Regions from separate parts of the Chryseobacterium oryzae genome, predicted to be linked through region 2. Evidence: riboswitches for the same ligand, from Rfam matches in the RefSeq annotation. Region 2 holds a riboswitch; the other holds the start of a gene.
What was found. A riboswitch is a leader RNA that binds a small molecule or an ion and turns the genes downstream of it on or off. The one in region 2 is predicted to bind cobalamin.

Region 1: it holds a riboswitch for cobalamin, as region 2 does, so the genes downstream of both, MTP08_RS04360 (acyl-CoA thioesterase) here and MTP08_RS07875 (YncE family protein) in region 2, are expected to answer to the same signal.

What each region holds. Positions count from the first base shown of each region.
Region 1 is NZ_CP094529.1:932,830-940,407, reverse strand. It holds gene MTP08_RS04370 (ATP-binding cassette domain-containing protein) at 1-472, shown strand, start outside; gene MTP08_RS04365 (hypothetical protein) at 509-1,303, shown strand; cobalamin riboswitch at 1,338-1,517, shown strand; gene MTP08_RS04360 (acyl-CoA thioesterase) at 1,631-2,014, shown strand; gene MTP08_RS04355 (HD domain-containing protein) at 2,053-2,646, opposite strand; gene MTP08_RS04350 (PadR family transcriptional regulator) at 2,939-3,268, shown strand; gene MTP08_RS04345 (PspC domain-containing protein) at 3,280-4,962, shown strand; gene MTP08_RS04340 (1-acyl-sn-glycerol-3-phosphate acyltransferase) at 5,270-5,875, shown strand; gene MTP08_RS04335 (PaaI family thioesterase) at 5,906-6,343, shown strand; gene MTP08_RS04330 (chorismate-binding protein) at 6,520-7,494, shown strand; gene MTP08_RS04325 (hypothetical protein) at 7,551-7,578, opposite strand, start outside.
Region 2 is NZ_CP094529.1:1,719,741-1,727,318, reverse strand. It holds gene MTP08_RS07905 (KGG domain-containing protein) at 1-501, shown strand, start outside; gene MTP08_RS07900 (YciE/YciF ferroxidase family protein) at 575-1,192, shown strand; gene MTP08_RS07895 (hypothetical protein) at 1,340-1,936, shown strand; gene MTP08_RS07890 (hypothetical protein) at 1,943-2,350, opposite strand; gene MTP08_RS07885 (DUF4142 domain-containing protein) at 2,682-3,293, shown strand; gene MTP08_RS07880 (Ppx/GppA phosphatase family protein) at 3,431-4,315, opposite strand; cobalamin riboswitch at 4,564-4,746, shown strand; gene MTP08_RS07875 (YncE family protein) at 4,852-6,126, shown strand; gene MTP08_RS07870 (T9SS type A sorting domain-containing protein) at 6,134-7,258, shown strand; gene MTP08_RS07865 (AraC family transcriptional regulator) at 7,519-7,578, shown strand, end outside.

The DNA.
Region 1 (7,578 bases), 790 kb from region 2:
TGACCAAATACTCACAAAACAATCCGACAGAAGAAACAGAATCGCTTATTTACCTCAAGAAAGTATTTTTCCTAAAAATATTAAGGTTAAAGATTTAATATTCTTGTTTTGTGATTTGGAAAATGCCGAAAAACTGTCTCATATCGACATCATGAAGTCTTTTTTAAATAGTTATACAAGAAATCTTTCCGGAGGAGAAATAAAAATGGTGGAATTATTAACAATTGTTTATTCCAAAGCAGAATTCATTTTACTAGAAAAACCCTTTACTGGTCTCTCTCCCATTTTTGCAGAAAAAGCGATGAAGATTATTAAAGAAATTTCTAAAGAAAAGGGATTTATAATTTCTGATTTTGTTAGCGAAAATATTATAAATCTTTCGGATGAAATTTACTTCCTTTCTAATCATTGCGTAAAGAAAATTAAAGATTCGGAAGAATTACAATATTATTATCACAAAAAAAATAATTAATTATATCTTTGAACTACAAAAATATTCCTGTAAACAATGAAATTTTTTAATAAAGCATTTTTTTTATCTGTATTCATTTTTTGTTCATGTTTAATATTTGCACAAAACAAAGTACCTTTTGGTGTGGTAAAAGCAGAGGAAGGATATGCAATGGTACGTGTTCATAAAGAAGATTACCGAAAAATTGTTGATAAAATAAGAATGCGTAAAGGTGATGTTTTTTTTTACGTAAAACCCGCTCCCGGAGAAACAGATTGGATTTGGATTAAATATCCCGAAAAAGAAGAAATTCCTAAACCGTTCGTACGATACGACAGTCTCACCAAAGAAGGAATGGTAAACAAAGAAAGAATTGCTTATGTAGATCAGCTTCCAAAATTTACGCCTTCTAAATCTAAAAATGGGAAATCCCTTATTTTTACTGACGATACCAACCAAAAAATTCCAACAAACGAGCGTACAAAAGTCATTATAGATATTTATCCTTCCAATGCAAGCTACAGGAAACAGGAGAAAGATTCGGAAGGAAATATTATTAAAATTGATAAAGTAAAAACATGGGGAATAGGTAAAGAACTCCCAGAAGGTCTTACCGAAATAAAATCTATCCGAGTACAGCAACCCGGAAGAGGTTCTGTTTTTGTAAGAGAAGCCATAAAAAACATGTTTCAGCCCACTATGGATTTTGATAAGGTAGCCGTTTCATCTATCGACAAAGATCATATTTTTCTTTATATGATAAACGGATCTGGAGAACATAGATACACCACTCTTTGGACTATTAAAGAAGGAAAAGTAATCAGTCAGATTATTTTTAGCAATCCAGAATAATTCTATTTTTTTACCTTTGCAAAAGAATACCTTAGATGGTTTTCGAAAAAATGGTTTTGCTTAACCGCAAATGAAAAGGGAATCGTGTGAAAATCACGAGCTGTCGCGCAACTGTTAGTAACTATAATCTTTATCATAAACCACTGTACAAAGTATGGGAAGGAGATATATGAGAGTTACAAGCCAGGAGACCTGCCAATTTTTCTTTTAAAATAAAAACTTTCGCGATTGAAGTTTTTAGATTGACAGCAGCTTGAAGATTTTATAATCTTCCAAGTTCTTTCTGTTGGTTTAAATGCTTTTTCGCTTTTAAATTGAATATGTAAAATGACAACAGAAGAAAGAATTAAAGCTTCCGAAACAAGAATTTTCAAAGCCGTTTTCCCAAGCACTACCAATCATTACGATACTCTTTTCGGAGGAACAGCGATGCAGCTTATGGATGAAGTGGCATTTATTGCCGCAACAAGATTCGCTAGAAAACGCGTTGTAACAGTAAGTAGCGATAAAATTGATTTTAAAAAGCCAATTCCCGCAGGAACCATTATAGAACTTATTGGCAAAGTTTCTTATGTTGGCAGAACCAGTATGAAAGTAAATGTTGAGATCTACACCGAGCAAATGTATTCATACGAAAGAGAAAGGGCAATTGTAGGAGATTTCACGTTTGTAGCCATTGATGAGCACAAAAAACCGATACAAATATTATAATATCTGATAATTTCGGCGGGCTTTGCCCGCCGAAATTATTATTGCTTTACCACTTTTTTGTTTTCCAAACTGAGATTCAGAAGAGCATGAAAAGCTTCTTCCATCTCATCAGAAGCTCTGCATATAGCATTTTCGAGCATTTTTCTTATCTGCTGTTCGGTTACTTTCGCTTCAGTCCAGCTTTTCCCTGAAGTATGAGAATTTAAAATGAAGGGCATTATTCTGTCTATTGCACAGGCAAAAATCGCATCCGGAGTTTTCTCCTCTTCAAACTCCAGCCAGAGATTATAAAATTCTGAACGGATGGGCTCGTCTAAAATTCCAAAAATATTCTGTGCAGAAAGCTTTTCTCTTTCAAATTTGCCAATCATAGCAGCTTCATCAAAAAGAAAAGTGTCTCCCGCTTCAATCTCCACCAAATCATGAATAGAAAGCATTCTTATTACTCTCAACAAATCTATATCTGCTCTATTTTTTGCATAAGGATAAAGAATCTGAGCCAAAATAATAATCTGCCAAGAATGTTCTGCCGTATTTTCTCTTCGCGAATCGTCTGCATTATAATTTCTGCGCTGAACATTTTTTAATGCATCTACTGCAATAATAAAATCGATTTCTTTTTGAATTTTCATCCCACAAAATTAAGAATTCCTATTTGTTTTGAACAAAACGATCCGCTTAGATTTTATCAACACAATCAAAATTTAATGCTCAATTCATATAATTTTTCCAAAAGCAAAATTATCTTTAAATTTAAATTAATGATTACCAAATACTTAAATTTAATTTAAAATTTATTTTACTACTTTGTATTGCATAATACCATTTTAATTACATATCTTTGTAATATAAAATCAGAATAGATTCATTAGCTGAGAATTTTTTTCTGAAATAATGATAACAAATTAACAAAACCAATTAACAATGAATACCGAAAATACCAAAGCGCAAATGCGAAAAGGGATTCTGGAATTCTGTATTTTAAGCCTCATCAATCATCGTGAAATGTATGTTTCGGATTTGATAGATGAATTAAAAAAAGGAAAACTGGATGTAGTGGAAGGAACCCTCTACCCTCTTCTTACAAGATTGAAAAACGGAGAATTTCTCTCCTACAGATGGGAAGAATCTACAGGAGGACCTCCCAGAAAATACTATCAGATCACAGAAAAAGGCAAAATGTTTTTATCCGAACTGCAAAACACCTGGAAAGAACTTACAGATTCTGTAAACCAAATCACTCAAAAAAATTAAAAACAAAAGCTATGAACAAGACACTCTCAATAGGACTCGCAGGTTTTTCTTTTACCATAGAAGAACATGCATATATTAAGCTCAGCGATTACTTAAATGCTCTGAGAAGCTCATTAGATGCTTCCGAAGCAGATGAAGTAATGCACGATATAGAAATAAGAATGGTAGAAATCTTCAAAGAAACTTTGAGCAGACGAGAAGTAATTAATGACGCGGATGTAGAAAAAGTTATTGCTCAGATTGGTTCTCCAGAAAAGATTGAAGAGCAGGAAGAAGCATACTATTCAGAGAAAAATTCTAAGAAAAGCAGCTCAGGAACTTATTATTCTGACAAGAGACAATTATTCCGCGATCCTGAAAACCAAAAAATCGCCGGTGTTTGTGCGGGTTTAGCAGCATATTCCGGAATGGATATTACCTGGATGAGACTTATCTGGGTTGGAGCATTCATTTTTCTTTGGGTAGCTCCTGGATCTTCTTTATTAGTGATTGTTTTGTACTTCATTCTTTGGGCAGTTTTACCAAAAGCAGAAACGGCATCCGATTTTTTGAAAATGAAAGGTAAACCTCTGAATTTTGATAATCTAAAGGAAGAATCTAGTAAAATTGTACAGTTTGCCAATGAAACAACTGCAAGAGCAGGAGAAATTTATAACGAAAATAAGCCATACATAAATAATGCAGGGAGCGGAATATGGAATGTTCTAAAATACATTATCGGAATTTTCTTCGCCATAATGGCAGTAAGCAGCATAATAGGAGTATTTGTAGTTTTCGGACTATTTGGAATTGATTCTAATTTTCCCGGGGCAAACGAAATGAGATTCTTTTTTGATGACAATGGTCTGTACGATGTTTTGGCAGCAATAATTATTATAGGATCTTTAATACCTGCAATATTATTTACATTACTGAGCATTAAAATTTTCTCTCCTAAAACAAAACTGAGAAATATCGGATGGGTTGTTGGAGCACTATTTCTTGCAGTAATAGGATTATCTACCTACTTCGGAATAAGTATGGCAAAAAGAGATATGCTTTTTACAGGAAATAAAGAAGACACCGAAGAAATAGCCATTAATACCAAATCTGACACTCTTTTTGTTGATGTAAAACAAATTACCATTCCTCAGAATTTTATTGGATATGATGACGATTTATACTCAGACAAAAATTATGTTTACAAAAAAGACTGGGTAGAGGTAAATGTTATTCGTAAAGCAGATATAAAAACACCTTATCTTGTTATTAAAAAAGAAGCAAAAGGCTATAATATTCCGCTTAATGTAAATGTACCGATAGAAATAAACAATAATAAAGTTATTCTTCCAAACTACGTAAAATACCCATACGATCATCGTTTCAGAAATTATCATATAGATTATGAACTGGTAGTTCCTCAGAATATGGTAGTTATTTCATTAAAAAAAGATGATATTGATTTGAGCAATGAAGAACAGGACATTGAAAATCATGAAGATGAGGATGAATATGAAAATGTGATAAAAATAAACGGATCTACCATAAAATATAATCCGGATGATAAGGACAGCGTAATCATTAACGGAAAAAAATACCCTAAAGACGAAGCAAAGAAAATAACCGATACCGTGAAGATGAATGTGGGTAAAATAAAAAATATGGACATTAAAATTAAAGACGGCAAAAAAGAACTATCTATTAAAACCAAATAATTAAACGCTAGAGAGTGATGAAGGTGTGAACGTAAGACAACCGTTTGAAATTCACACCCTTCTTCTCTCAAAAAAAAGATATTTTTTTTCAACACAAAGTGTTTTATTACAGAAAATATTCTTATATTCGTACTTTAAAATCGTTAAATTTTAAACAAAAATAAATCATGGTACAGGTAGTTTTAGAAATCGCCGTAAAAATTGCAGATTTTATCAGCAGTTTATTTTAAGAGCCACAATAAATCAATATATTTGTAGAGTATAACCATTATTTGGTTATACTTTTTTGTTTTAAACTTAGATAAAAATGAAGAAACTGATAGGCAAATTAGTGCTGAAATTAATGGGTTGGAAAGTAGAACTTCAGGGAGATGTTAATAATCTTAACCGATGTATTCTTGTTGTGGCTCCGCACACCCATAACATGGAATATCTTTTGGGAAATCTTGCTTATTGGTCTTTAGGAAAAAAGCTTAAAATTATTATTAAAGACGCACATACAAAAGCTTGGTACGGTGCCATTGTAAGAGGATTAGGAGGAATTGGGATAGACAGAAGCCAAAAAAATGATTTGGTAAATTTTGTGGCAAAACAGTTTGCAAAAGAAGATTTCAGTCTGGTAATTACTCCGGAAGGTACAAGAAGCTGGGTTCCAAAATGGAGAAAAGGCTTTTATCACATGGCATTGGCTGCAAAAGTTCCTATTGTATTGGCTGCAGGCGATTTTAAACGTAATACAGTTTTTCTGGGATACAAAATTCCTTACGAAAGACTGGAAACTGTAAGCTTTTCCGAAATTATGCAGGAAATACAGGATTATTATATAAAATATGATATTACTCCAAAAATCGCAGCCAACTGGAACCCCAATATCATGGGCACGGAACACGAAGCTACAAATAAGGAAAATTAGTAATATTATTTCATCATCATTTATAAAAACATGGACTTAGAAAATAAATCTAAAGAAGAAATTCTTGAATTTTTAAACAACTGGGGTGGAGGAATTACACTGGCTAAAACTCTGGAAATAAAATTCACAGATATTGATCTGGAAAACGAAACACTTACCGCAATAATGCCAGTACAACCAAAAGTTCATCAGCCTTTTGGGATTTTACACGGCGGAGCAAGTTGTGTTTTGGCAGAAACTTTAGGTTCTAGCCTGTCTAATCTCTTTATTGATGGCAGCAAATACTATGGCGTAGGAACAAACATCAATTCTAACCACTTAAGAAGTAAAAAAGACGGTATCGTAACGGCTGTTGCAAGATTTATCCGAAAAGGTAAAACTATGCATGTTTCTGAAATCGAAATACGCGATGAAAAAAACCAGCTAATTAACCATACAACCATGACGAATAATATTATCAACAGATAATTTATAAACTTTAAAGACTCAAAACACCGAGTCTTTTTTTGTATGAGATTGAATTGTTAATCAGGTTAATTCTCAATTCAATTAAAAATGATACTTTAAACCTATAATACCTTTGCCAAAAGGATTTTCCAATTATCTCTTATGTTAATGGAAATTCTTTAGCAATGCATTGATATATGATTTACTTCCAGTTTCCTTTTGATGAAAAAATTTACTCCGTTACCAAAAATTCTGAAGATCATCCCATAGAATTTCATTCTTTCGATAATTCAGAAATCAAAAAATTTGAAGGAACCCTTACGGAAATACATGCTCAGGAATTCGAAAAACTTAATATAGATTCTTCTATTCTTTTCCATGAGGAACAAGAATACACTGCAGAAAATCAAGAAGAGTATATTCAAAAATTAAATGAAGTAATTGAGATAATTAAAAAAAATAATCTCCCCAAGCTTGTTTTATCGAGAAGAAAGATTATTCGGGGTTTTAAAATAATACATTTGAAAAAAAGCTTTTCAAATCTTTGCAAAAATTACCCAAATGCCTTCAAATATTTCTTTTTTGATGGAAAAGAATGTTGGATAGGTGCATTCTCTGAAGTTCTAGGCAAATTCAATAAAACCACTCAGGAATTTGAAACCATGAGTCTTGCAGGAACCATTGCAGTAAATGAAAACTGGTCGCACAAAGAAATTGAAGAGCAGAAACCTGTATCCGACTATATCAGATCAATCCTCGAAAACTACGACACTCAAAATACATTAAAAGAGTCTGAAACCTACGATCATATTTCTGGAAATATTAAACATCTTAAAACAGATTTTCGATTAAAAATAAATCAGGATCAATTAGATTCAATTATATCAGAACTCCATCCTACTCCCGCCGTTTGTGGAATTCCGAAAGATTTCTGCAAAAATGAAATTCAAAGAACAGAAAAATTTCCTCGTGAACTTTATGCCGGATATATTAAAATTGAAAATAATACCCACATCAGTTATTTCGTGAATCTTAGATGTGCAAAACTTTACAAAAATGCAGTTCACCTTTTTGTAGGCGGAGGAATTACTTCCGAAAGTTCGCCAGAAAAAGAATGGATGGAAACAGAACTTAAATCTGAAGCCGTGCTGAAAAATCTTTCTTTCGATTAAAACAAAAATCCTCTTTCAGTGATTTGAAAGAGGATTATATTTTTAAATAGTATACATTATTGCTTCTTTAATCCTATTTTACTC
Region 2 (7,578 bases):
TATGATGATGATGATTATGACGATGATGATAGACAAGGCGGAAGGTCTAATTCTGTAGGGAATAGAAATTCTAACAGAGATAGTCAGGGAAGATTTACCTCTGGAAGCGGTTCCCGTAGCGGAAGTTCGAGATCCGGAAGCGGTAGGTCAAACAGCGGGAATTCAGGTAGATCTAATAGTTCTGGAAGGAGCTCAAACTCAGGTTCGGGCAGATCACGCAGCAATAACTATGGAAGTAATTCTCGTGGAAGCAACTCAAGTTCAGGAAGAGGTGGTTCTAGCAGTGGAAACTCATCTAATTCGGGAAGATCTGGAAATTCTAACAGTTCAGGAAGAAGTTCCAACTCTGGTTCGGGAAAACAGGGATTTGCATCAATGAGTAAATCTGAACGTACACGAATTGCACGTATGGGAGGACAGGCTTCTCATGGAGGAGGAAGTAATTCCGGCTCCAATTCAAGATCTGGAAGATCAGGTTTTGGGGGAAGAAGAAATTCATAATTCTATATTCAGGCTGTCTCTTTTGTGGAGAAAGAGACAGCTTTTTAAACAATCATCTTAAATATTATATACAATGGCTACAAAAACAAGTAATACATCAGATCAAAATTCTTCAGCATCAGATTCTACCCAGAAAACTTCAGAAAATTCTACAATGAAAGTAGATAATGCAACAGTTAAGAAAGAAGAGATGAAAAATGCTCCACTTCATAAATTCTTCGTGGATGCTCTTAAAGATATTTATTATGCAGAAGATGCTATTGTTTCCGCTTTGGACAAAATGCAGGAAGCAGCAACTACTGAAGAACTTAAGGATGCATTTGAAGATCATCAATTACAAACAAAAAAACACCTAAGCAGGTTAGAAAAAGTATTCAGGTTAATTGATGAAAAGCCGGAAAAGAAAAAATGTGATGCAATTGAAGGGATCATTAAAGAAGGGGAGGAGGTTATAAAATCTACTGAAACCGGCAGTATGACAAGAGATGTTGCTCTTATTATTGCAGCGCAGAAAGTAGAGCATTACGAAATTGCCACTTATGGTGGTTTGGTTCAGTTGGCTATTACGATGGGGCACGATAAAGCTGCAGATCTTTTAGATAAAACTCTTCAGGAAGAAGAAGATACAGATTATAATCTTACCGAAATTGCAGAAACACACATTAATTTTGAAGCTGAACAAGAAGATTAAAATTACCAATTTCTTTAGCCATACTTATTGCGGTATGGCTGTTTTTGTCTCGATAAATAATTCTAACAAAATATGAATGAAATTAGGTTTTCTATTAAATATTGAATCATTTCAGATTGTATTTGCTAATAAAAAAAACTGATCATTATGAAGCCTAAAAATATTGCGGGAGTTCCTAAACATTTTAAAGGAAGTTTTCACGATACGGAGAGTCTTAAAGAAATTCATCATTTGGAAGATACAGATTTTCAGTTTAATATTTTAAAGCAACGGCTTTTAAGTATTAATAATTGGCGAAAATATTGCCCTGAAAGCACTACAGATTTTCAACTTTTCGATTCTTTTGGAAATAAAATAGAGCGTTTTCCGGAGATTGGTGATTATATCAGAATAGATGTTACCGGTCCGGGAGGAAAAGAGGGAAGAAGTTTCGATTGGGTAAAGATTACCATGATTGATAAAGAAGAAAATGCTATAATGATGCAATGCAGGCCATCACCCGATCCTGGCGGTAAAAAAAGAGGGAAAATTGCCCATTTTTATTCTCATTGTGCAACATCCACTTTTATTGTTTCTAAAAAGAAAAATATTTTGAAAGCGTCTATTCATGGTAGGAATGAATACCCGAATTTTAAATCGGGTATTATAGATTCTGTTAGAAACCTCATCATCGCTATTGGTGGGATGATTGGTTTTTCTAAAATTCAATGGAAGTGTCTTACAGACGGACTGGTGAAATTTTAGTTTTTATTATTTTATTTTATTGTAAATCAGTTTTGTAACAATCGCTCCGAAAGTGTAATATCCAATAGTCATAATTTTTTTCTTGGTATTTTCTGCTACCGGAGTGCTGTCTAATCCTAACTTTTCAGGAAGTAAAATAGCTCCAACACCCGCTGCAACACCGCTTATAAATTCGTGGTTGGTCGCAGTACCGGCATAATACATTGCATTGCTTACAATATCTCCTGTCAAAGTGGCGGCATAGATGGTGTCGGGATCCGAAAGTTGAATATCATTTGCTTCGGCAACTTTTTGGAGGGCTTCTTCTCCAAGTTCATTAATGTGCGGAACATCATTAAAGTTTTTTCTGATCGTTTCGTGCAGTAAATTGAGGGCAATAGCTCCACCTAATCCTGCGATTAATTTTTTTAACATATCTTTTATTTTAGTGAATTTTATTTAAATTTTTGTCTCTATCTGAATAACCACTGTTGGTGGTGAAAAGAATATTTAATTATCCAAACTTTAGAAATATGATAAATAGTGTTTCAATAATAAGACCAAAAGAGTGATGGATAAAAAAGTAATTCTACAAAATTGTCGAAACTTAGATTTTAGTTGTATTATTATTTGCTTTATTTAATTAAATTGATTTATTGATAAGAATTTTAAAATTATAATTATTTATTTATTCAAAAAATATAAATTGGCAGTGTAATTGTTACTGAAAAGACATATTCAAAATATACAAACCAAATCAAACATTATGAAAAATTCAATTCTTACAGTGTTAGCTGTAGCTACAATCGTGTCGTGCAACAAAAAAGAAACTACTATTGCCGGCAGTAATTCAGATTCTTTAACGATGTCTACATCAGATTCTCCTACAACTCTTAACGATTCTGCAACCACTGCGGACAATATGGGAACAGACAATACAATGCTCAGTTCTCAGGACAAAATGTTTGCAGATGCAGCATCAACAGGAAGTATGATGGAAGTAATGACCGGAAAACTTGCGGAAACCAATGCTTCGAGTGCCGCTGTGAAATCTTTGGCTGCTATGATTGTAAAAGATCATACAATGGCTGGAGAAGAGCTGAAGAAATGGGCTTCGGCAAACAATTATAGCCTTCCTGCAGCAATGACTACCGAACAGCAGGCAATGTTCGATGAATTAAAAATGAAAAAGGGAGCAGAATTTGATAAAGCTTATGCCAAAATGATGGTTTCCGATCATAAAAAGGATATTGATGCATTTAAAAAACAGTCTTCAGAAGGAAAAGATACTTCTTTAAAGACTTTCGCATCCAATACAGTTCCTACTTTGGAAAAACATTTAAAAGAAGCCCAAAAAGTTGATTCATCAATGAAATAGCTTGAAATTTTAGTCAGTAAAAATCCGTTTTTCAGTAATGAAAAACGGATTTTTTATAATTTTGAATTATTAAGTTATACTTTGTAGTATTTTAATTTTTTGTTAATTAATGATAGAATACTTCTCGATTAAAAGAATTATTTAGTTGCTTTTACCTGGTTGTAAATATGATGAATTAATCCATCTGCAACAGAGATTTTAGGAACAAAAATTTTGGTAATTTCAGACCAGTTCATAATGTTGTTATAGATTTTCAGTGCAGGAACCAAAACATCGGCTCTGTCTTGTCTAAAGCCGTATTTCGTCATTCTTTCTTCAACGGTAAGATCATTAAATTCTTTGTAAACCTTTTTAAGATGCGCCGAAGAAATGGGTTTTCCGTCTTTTGTTTTACTCATAGAGAAAACTTTGTTGATGTTTCCGCCGGATCCAATCGCTACAATCGGTTTTTTACTTACAATATTTTTCTTAATCTCCTCTTTCATTTCTTTCCAATTGTTTTCTGTAACTAAATTGTTCAGCAATCTTATGGTTCCTATATTGAAAGATTTTTCGTAGATCATTTTATTGTTTTCATAGAAGGTAAGCTCGGTAGAACCACCGCCAACATCTACATAAAGATAGGCGAAATCTTTGTCTAAACCTTCTGCAACATGATTTTCGTAAATTAAAGTCGCTTCTTCGTCTCCTGAAATAATTTCAATACTGATTTCTGAAGTCTGTTTCACCTGTTCAATGATTTCTTTTCCGTTATCTGCATCGCGCATTGCACTTGTAGCACAAGCTCTGTAATGTTCAACTTTGTAGACTTTCATCAGATCGCTGAAGATTTTCATAGAATCGATAACCATTTTTTCTCTTTCTTCACCAATTTTTCCGATAGTGAAAACATCCATCCCCAATCTTAAAGGAATTCTGAGAAGATTCAGTTTAATAAATTCTGGCTTACCATTCTGAATTTTTACTTCATTTATTAATAGTCTGGCTGCATTACTTCCTATGTCTATCGCTGCAATGATCATATCTGAAAAAGAATTTTGTTGGGAACTTAAATTTTATACAAATATACTACAAATGATGAAAGTTTATTGTGAAGAAAGTTTTAAATATTCAATATTGAAAAAGACTGATTATAAATAATGAAATTTGTGTTAAATTCTATTTTATGATGTTTATTTTGCTTTTTAAACAATAAAATATTTTGGAAATTAATTCTATAAGCTTCAAAACCATGCTGATGTATTAAAAAACATCAAAAATTAAAAATAATATCTTTGTAAAAGTTTAAGGTTGAACCGATGCGTTCATTAATAGGGAATCAAGTATAAAAATCTTGAGCTGTACCCGCAACTGTAAGCTATATAAATTATTATAAATACACCACTGAACCTCTAGTTTGGGAAGGTTATAATAATATGCAAGCCAGGAGACCTGCCTTAGATTAATTTCAGCTTTCGGGAATAAAAGCGTATGAAAAGAATTTCTGCAAAGAATTTTTCATGAGCGTTTTGTGCCCTAAAGCGAAGTTTCGGGAGTAAAACTTTAATACAATTATATCATGAAGAAATTCTATTTTCTTATTCTGGCATTCGTCTTTTCGTGGACCAATGCACAAACCGAAGGAGTTCTTGTCCTTAATGAAGGCGGAGCGGGAAGTTCTAATGCTGAAATTTCGTTTATCGACAACCAGTCGGTCATCACCAACAATTATTTTAAGCTAAAAAATAACAATGCAACGCTGGGAGATACTGCTCAGGACATTAAAATTTTTGGAGATAAAATTTTTGTGGTTTTAAATATTTCCAATACCATTAAGGTTATTAATAAATCTGATTTTTCTTTAGTTACAACCATCACAACTAATTTAAATAATCCCAGATATATTGCATTCAGTGGAAACAAATTGTATGTAACCAATTGGGGAACAAGCAGTTTAACGGATGATTATGTTGCAGTGTATAATCTGAATAATTATGCTTACGAAAGCAGTATTTCCGTAGGTGCCGGAGCAGAAAAAATCTTCAGTAAAAATAATAAACTGTATGTTTTGCTGAAAGGCGGATTTAGTCTTAATCATTTTATGGATGTTGTTAATCTTAATACAAATGCAGTTGAGTCTCAGGTAAATGTAGGCGATTCTCCGCATAGTATTTTCGAAAAAAATGATTTGTTGTACATCATGAGTTCAGGAAACCCTTATACAGCAAACTCTTTTGGGACATTTACAGTATATGATACTGCTGCTCAGGCAACGGTTTCAACATTTACATTTCCTGTGGGTACCAAACCAACTTATATGGATACAGATGGTACTAACATTTATTATATGAATGAGGCTTCCATTTATAAAACGCCTATTGCAAACCCATCATTCAATACAAATGCTATTGCGGTTACTCCAATAGCAGTTAATTCATACGGAACCGCATATGGATTTAATGTTGTAAATAATAAAATCTATGCTGCCGATCCTAAAGGATATATTGCTGCGGGAAAAGTATATTCTTACGATTTACAAGGTAATTTGCTCAATACTTTTACAACAACCTATTTGCCAAACCAGATTATTGCATACAGCAGTGCTTCACTCTCTACAGAGGAAAATAAGAAAACATCCAGGGTAAGCATTTATCCAAACCCGGCAAGCCAGAAATTCTTTGTGAAAGGACTTCAGCAAGCAAAAGTTCAAGTATACGATGCTAATGGAAGAATGGTTCTTGAAAGAATGTACAATGAAAACGGAATAGATATCAGTTCTTTATTGCAAGGAGTGTATGTGGTAAAAATTACAGATAAAGATTCTCATTTCTCAGAAAAATTAATCGTTAAGTAATTAAAGAATGCGAAAGTTTTTCAGCGTATTATTCTCTACGTTTTTATATGCTTTTTGTGTAGCTCAGTTCACGGCAAATGATGTGAAGTTTTTTGCTGGAACAGGCTCACAAACGGCTTATTTTGTTGCAGATTTTAAGGATGGAACCGACGACAGATCGTATGTTTGGGGAGTAAGGTTTAATCCCGGACAAAATATTACTCCTCCACAAATGCTGCAAATGATAAAAGCTGCAGAACCAGCTTTTGATTATAATCTTACATTTAATAACGGTTTTCTGGATAAAGTAAGTTTTAACAGTCATTCGCAACAATCTTCACCCGATTGGTGGAGCTTATGGACTGCAACAGATCCTTCTGCATTTGGAATGAATGGATGGATGAACAGCGGAATTATTGAGGACGGTACATGGTACGGTGCAAGTTACGGCTTTAGTAATCCGACTGCTGAAGCGCCGGTGTTGCCTATCGCAGCTTATGGTTCTCAGTGGTATAATGCATCCCAAATCACAAATTGGATTGGTGCTGGATCTCACAGAAGCTTGGTTGTTGTTGATTTCGGAACCAATAATTCCAACGGAAATGCAAATTCCTTTGTTTTTGGCATTCAGTATAACGGTACTATTACGGGAGAACAGGCTTTGCAAATGATTGCTTCATATACCAATACTTTTAGTTTTACCGCAGCATCCAATCAGATTTCTTCGGCATCTTTAAATTCTTTTTCGGGTACTTCTTCCGGAAATTCTTCTTGGAAACTTTATAAAGGTACAAATCTGTCTAACTGGAAAACGAGTGCTAATCTTTCGTCTGTAGTGCTTAATAACAATGATTGGTTTGGTTTGGGTTTCGGATCTAGAAGACCTTTTATACCTACTGAAGCAAACGTTAATTTAAGTATAAAAGATATTGCTAAAGAAAGTTTCAGGATTTTTCCAAATCCGGCAAGCGATTTTATTATGATTGATACAACGGATAAGATTGAAAAGGTTGCTTTATATTCTGTAACAGGGCAGCAAGTTTTAACTGCCACTAACAATAAAATAAATATACAGAATCTTCCTTCTGGTGTTTATGTAGTTGAAATTCAAACTGATAAATCTGTTATTTCTAAAAAAATAATTAAAAGATAAATTTGCTTAAGCAATTGTTGTCTAAATATTAAGGTGTGCCATTTAAGCACACCTTTTTTGTTCTTATTAAGTTTTTTGTGAGATTTTTTCAATTGAATAAAAAAGTAAGGAATGTTAATACTTAAGTGGTGAAAAAACTTAAATTATACTATTCTTACTTTGATTTTTACCATAATTTAGGTTAGTAAAATTCTAATTTTGCGTAGATATTAGTTCCTTTTGAAGATTTCTTAAATACCATGGAATTAATCTTTTAATTCATGGAAAAAAAATACCCAACATTCAGTATTTGTAATCTGGTAAGTAATAAACTGTCTAAA